Regions from separate parts of the Serratia sp. HNCC26DJ244 genome, predicted to be linked through region 1. Evidence: predicted binding sites of a transcription regulator. Region 1 holds the regulator's gene; the other holds the start of a gene.
What was found. The regulator CRP, encoded in region 1, controls carbon source genes, mostly activating them, when cyclic AMP is high. The targets are predictions, from matches to a motif close to ATGTGANNNNNNTCACAT.
Positions count from the first base shown of each region.

Region 1 (3,174 bases):
CATCAGGTCTCGACGATAAAGAGGACGCTGTGTACGTAACAGGCGAGCAATACGGCTGAAATGGTAGTAACAAAACTGGCCAACGGGATTATCAGCATGCCGTGTAGCCACTTTCTCCAGCGCGGCCAATTCGTGTTTCATGCTAAAAAGGCGGGAGTGCCGATGATAGAGGATATCTTCTGCGACAACGCGCAAACGTGCAGCGATTACTTGAGCATTACGACGAATGATCGCCTCAGCTTGACTCTGCTCCACCAATTTTTGCACTTCTTCTGGCTGGTGTAGGCTGACACTAATGTGTTCTTGCAGGTCGAGTGCCACTTGGAACGTTCGTTGCAGGCGTTTTTGCTCCATATTATTGGCGTGTGGCAGAAAGTTAATCTGCTGATACAGCAAACTGATCAGGTCCATCACTTGCTGTTGGCGTTGCAACAGTGGCGGTAGCGCGGTTTCAGGATCAGTATGTTGGGTCAGCAGCGAATATTTGGCTTCAAAATAATCAGCTAACTGTATATAGAGTTGGTTTAAAGATTCACGGATTGGCTGTTCTTTCCATAATTTAAACCAAAACCAAGTGAACAGGCCGTACCAGAGAGTGCCTACGGCATACAGTAGCGGGGCATACCAAATAGGTAGGCCATCCATGCTCAGAGAGAAAATGGCCGCAACCAGTGCGGCGGGCAGCAAGCGTGCATGTAGTGGGCTGATTTCCCCGCTGACACCCAGCAATAGCGCCATAGCAAGCATCAGTAAGGGTAATGGGATATGCCACAACAGCGCCTGTTGCAACAAAACACAGCTGAGAGCGAACAGTGCCCCGCCGATTATCAGGCGCTTGAAAAAACGCTTATGGGGGGTATCCAGCCCGGCGATATTGCAACAGACAGGCACTAACGAGAACAACAGCCCCTGTTGCAGGTGGCCCAGCAGTAAACCCACAACGACAGGCAGGCACAACACCAACGTTTGTCGCAGGGCATAGTTCACTTCTGGATGGTAGATCAGGCGGCGCCACATGTTTTGCTGTTCAGCAGACAAAGAACGGCGCATTGCAGCGCCGTTTCTTTAATGATTAACGGGTACCGTACACGACAATGGTTTTGCCATGAGCGGAAATCAAATTTTGATCTTCAAGCATTTTCAAAATGCGGCCAACAGTTTCACGTGAACAACCGACGATCTGACCAATTTCCTGGCGGGTAATTTTGATTTGCATACCATCCGGGTGAGTCATCGCATCAGGCTGTTTTGCCAGGTTCAGCAAGGTTTGTGCGATACGGCCAGTCACATCAAGAAAAGCGAGGTTACCTACCTTCTCTGAGGTGACTTGCAGGCGACTTGCCATTTGTGCAGATAGGCGCATCAGAATATCCGGGTTAACCTGAATGAGCTGGCGAAATTTCTTATAGGAAATTTCAGCTACTTCACAGGCACTTTTCGCCCTTACCCAGGCACTTCGTTCCTGGCCTTCTTCAAATAATCCAAGCTCGCCGATGAAATCCCCCTGATTTAGGTAGGAGAGGATCATCTCTTTGCCTTCTTCATCCTTAATCAACACCGCGACGGAACCTTTGACGATGTAGTAAAGAGTTTCCGCTTTTTCACCTTGATGAATCAGCGTACTCTTTGATGGATATTTGTGGATGTGGCAATGAGACAGGAACCATTCAAGAGTCGGGTCTGTTTGCGGTTTGCCGAGAACCATGCGCTATTATCCTCTGTTGTTATCGCTGCCTTGTATCACAGGGGTCAGAGTTCCCTGTAAAACGTGCTTATAGCCTGATGTTTTAGTTGTGGCTATCAACAGGTTTTGAGGTGAGGTATATCCCCGTTGTCACTCAAGCCGTAGTAGACTCGTTCGTTTGTCGCCTACCGGCATTTTGAACGAATCTGGGTAAAAAAATCACTTATACACTAGCATATTAACTCGTATTAAGTGCTGCAAGCTAGGTTCCATTAACTCACCAATGATCTTAGGATATATCCCTGAAATTGATGCCATGAAAAAAGTATTGCAGCTGTGTTTGTAGCACAGAGTGAGGCGGGTGTCTTGTGTTGTCTCGTTTCAGCATGATTAGTGTCAGGTTTCGTTGTCAGTTTCTCTATGAAAGCGTACGTTGATTTTAAAAAATAATCGGAGTGAACAATATGCAGGCAAGAGTGAAGTGGGTAGAAGGGCTGACATTTTTGGGGGAGTCTGCTTCCGGCCATCAGATTTTGATGGATGGTAATGCGGGTGATAAGGCCCCAAGCCCAATGGAAATTGTGTTGATGTCTGTGGGGGGCTGCAGCGCTATCGATGTGGTGTCGATCTTGCAAAAAGGCCGCAATGATGTGCGCGATTGTGAGGTGAAACTGACTTCAGAACGCCGTGAAGAGGCACCTCGACTGTTTACCCACATCAATCTGCATTTTATTGTCACCGGAAAAGGGCTAACCGAAAAGGTGGTGGAACGTGCAGTAGACCTTTCTGCCGAAAAATATTGCTCCGTTTCCCTGATGTTGGGCAAAGCGGCCACTATTACCCACAGTTTTGAAATCCATGAAGTTGATTGAGCACTACTCTGTGTCATGTTGACACGGAATAACGCTAAGCATCGCCGTGCCGTTTTGGGCTGCGGCGATTTTTGTGTAAACGTTGTGTCTGCGGCAGACTGTCGATAGGGCGTGTCACCCGCTTGGATTGCAGATGAAACGGAGTATTACGGGCGTGAGATTAATCGTCGCCCACCTACATGATTCGATATTATTCGATTTTCTTGCCTTCCAGTAGCCGTTGCACCAGTGGCGTCATAATCAGCTCCATTGCCAGCCCCATTTTACCACCAGGTACCACCAACGTATTGATATGTGAAATAAATGACCCTTGCAACATGGCTAGAAGATAGGGGTAATCGATCTGTTCCAAGCCACGGAAATGGATCACCACCAGGCTTTCATCCAGCGAGGGGATCGCTTTGGCCGCAAAGGGATTGGACGTATCCACGGTGGGAACCCGCTGGAAATTGATATGGGTTCGTGAAAATTGTGGCGTGATGTAGTTGATATAATCTTCCATTGAACGGACCACAGAATCCATCACGGCTTCACGGGAGTGACCGCGTTCGCCAGTATCGCGAACTAACTTTTGCATCCACTCCAGGTTAACGATGGGGACGACCCCCACCAGCAGGT
Region 1 covers NZ_JBXUGO010000010.1:20,386-23,559, reverse strand. The annotation lists gene AC2A06_RS10085 (YccS/YhfK family putative transporter) at 1-1,017, opposite strand, end outside; gene crp (cAMP-activated global transcriptional regulator CRP) at 1,073-1,705, opposite strand; gene AC2A06_RS10075 (OsmC family protein) at 2,149-2,556, shown strand; gene AC2A06_RS10070 (phosphoribulokinase) at 2,747-3,174, opposite strand, start outside.

Region 2 (3,174 bases), on a different contig from region 1:
ACGATCGGACCCTGCAGCATTGGCAACGTGGTGGCCCTTACCCTATCGGGCTGGCACATGATTGCCAGCAGGTTAGCGCCTTACCCGTGGAATCATGGGATATTGCGCTACCGGAGATTATTACCCCCACCAAGTGCTGGGCATGGCACATTGGATAACAAAAAGCCGGATCACTCCGGCCTTATGGTTTACGCTGATAACCTGTTACAACTAATCTTTCGTTATAACTAATTCCAACTACAACAACAGACGGGCGCGAATCGTGCCTTCAATCGCTTTCATCCGCTGCAAGGCCACCGCCGCATCCTCAGTGGTGGCTTCGATATCGATCACCACATAACCGATCTCTGCGCTGGTTTGTAGATACTGAGCGGCAATGTTTACCCCTTCTTCAGCGAAGATCTGGTTAATCTGCGTCAGGATCCCTGGGCGATTCTCATGGATATGCAGCAAACGGCTGGAGCTTGGTGCATGGGAAGGTAGCGAAACCTCCGGGAAGTTGACCGCTGACAAGGTAGAACCGTTATCAGAGTACTTCGCCAGCTTGCCCGCCACTTCATCACCGATATTCTCTTGTGCTTCCTGGGTTGAACCACCGATATGTGGCGTCAACAGCACATTGTCAAATTGGCACAATGGTGATTCAAAAGGATCGCTATTGGTGGCTGGCTCCTCCGGGAACACGTCAATCGCCGCGCCCGCCAGATGATTGCTAGACAAAGCCTGACATAGCGCAGGAATATCTACCACTGTCCCTCGTGAGGCATTAATCAGAATCGCCCCTGGCTTCATCAATGCCAACTCTTGTTCACCGATCATATTCTTGGTGGACGGTGTTTCTGGCACATGCAGTGTCACCACATCGCTCATATTTAACAAATCGGACAGATGACGGACTTGATGAGCATTACCTAATGGCAGCTTGTTTTCGATGTCGTAAAAGAACACGTGCATCCCCAGCCCTTCGGCCAGTATGCCGAGCTGAGTGCCGATATGACCATAACCGATGATACCCAGTTTCTTGCCACGTGCTTCATAGGAGCCAACAGCCAGTTTTTGCCACTGACCACGGTGGGCCTTGGCGTTGGCGCTGGGGATACCACGCAGCATCAGCAACAGTTCCCCCAGTACCATTTCTGCCACGGATCGCGTATTGGAGAACGGTGCGTTAAATACCGGAATGCCACGCTTGGTGGCCGCTTTCAAATCAACCTGATTGGTACCAATACAGAAACAACCCACGGCCACCAGTTTTTCTGCGGCAGCAAACACCTCTTCCGACAACTCAGTGCGCGAACGAAGACCGATAAAGTGCGCATCACGGATCGATGCCTTAAGCGATTCAGTGTCTAACGCACCTTTGTGGTATTCAATATTGGTATATCCAGCGGCACGCAGGTTATCTACGGTGCTTTGATGAACCCCTTCAACCAACAAGAACTTAATCTTGTCTTTCTCCAATGATACTTTTGCCATTTACCCGACCCTATGTTCAGACCTCAGAAGTGGCTGTTGTGGAACACTATCCATCGCCATTCAGACTGGCAGTCTCCAGCTTGAAACCAACAGCACGCCTACCAACATAACAAAAATTACACGTCGGGCAAGACCAAACGATTGCCTGCTGCCCTACACAAGGTACAGTCATCGCTTTCGTTTCTGGTGGAAAATGCCATCAGGAAGTCATTAGACAGAAGCCCGACAATGCTTCTTATTAGAATGTGATATATATCACCAAAAAAACTGAATTTAAGAAAATATCATTTAATAGCAAAATGATGCAGCCTGAATGGCTGACAGGTATCAGCAGGCGCAGTAAACCAACTGCGCCGCCGAGAGTCTCTTACTTGACGACCTTCACACCATCCGCGGTTCCCACCAACGCAATATCTGCGCCACGGTTGGCAAACAAACCCACGGTCACTACACCGGCGATGCCATTGATCTTATTTTCCAAGGCAACCGCATCAAGAATATTCAAATTGTATACATCAAGGATCACGTTGCCATTATCGGTCACCACGTGCTGACGATATTCAGGCAGCCCCCCCAGCTTGACCAATTCACGCGCTACATAAGAACGCGCCATGGGGATCACTTCCACAGGTAATGGGAATTTCCCCAGAACATCCACCTGTTTGCTGGCATCGACAATGCAGATAAATTGGCGAGCCATGGCAGCAATGACCTTCTCACGGGTCAGCGCGGCGCCCCCACCTTTGATCATTTGCATATGACGGTTGATCTCATCCGCACCATCAACATAGATATCCAACGAATCCACTTCGTTACTATCATAAACAGTGATCCCCAGGCTCTTGAGTTTGGCTGTGGAATCATCTGAACTGGATACCGCCCCTTCGATTTGATGTTTGATGGTTCCAAGAGCATCAATAAAGTGCGCTGCGGTAGAACCCGTGCCGACACCCACAATAGTGCCTGGTTTCACGTACTCCAATGCAGCCCAACCTACCGCTTTTTTGAGTTCATCCTGAGTCATAATCTGTTCATTGCCTATGTACGAAAACGAATACGTATTATAAGGTAAATCTTCATCTACATCTTAGGCTAAAAGAGACTTATTTAAGCTACCGCACATTTGTCGATGCATAAGTTGGTTCTGGTTGCCAACAACAAGCGTATTGAACGTTTTCACTCAATTTATTTTAAGGGATATTTCTCCGATGAAACGCCCAGACTATAGGACATTACAAGCGCTGGACGCGGTGATCCGTGAACGCGGCTTTGAGCGTGCGGCACAAAAACTGTGTATCACCCAATCGGCAGTATCCCAACGTATCAAACAGTTGGAAAACCTGTTCGGTCAACCTTTGTTGGTGCGTACTGTGCCGCCTCGCCCTACTGAGCAGGGTCAGAAGTTACTGGCTTTGCTACACCAGGTGGAATTGCTGGAAGAAGAGTGGCTGGGTAATGATAACGGTATTGATACACCGTTACTGCTGTCGTTGGCAGTTAACGCCGACAGCCTGGCAACCTGGTTGTTACCGGCATTAAAACCGGTGCTGGCTGATTCCCCTATCCGCCTCAACCTGCAGGTTGAAGATGAAACTCGAACCCAGGAGCGCCTGCGGCGCGGAGAGGTGGTTGGTGCGGTCAGTATCCAGCCACAACCGCTGCCAAGCTGCCTGGTGGACAGACTGGGTGCCCTTGACT
Region 2 covers NZ_JBXUGO010000021.1:61,784-64,957, forward strand. The annotation lists gene AC2A06_RS15495 (5-formyltetrahydrofolate cyclo-ligase) at 1-158, shown strand, start outside; gene serA (phosphoglycerate dehydrogenase) at 238-1,476, opposite strand; gene rpiA (ribose-5-phosphate isomerase RpiA) at 1,844-2,500, opposite strand; gene AC2A06_RS15510 (LysR family transcriptional regulator ArgP) at 2,685-3,174, shown strand, end outside.
Region 2: serA (phosphoglycerate dehydrogenase) is a predicted target of CRP. The motif match lies at 1,720-1,737, and genes of this name have one in related genera.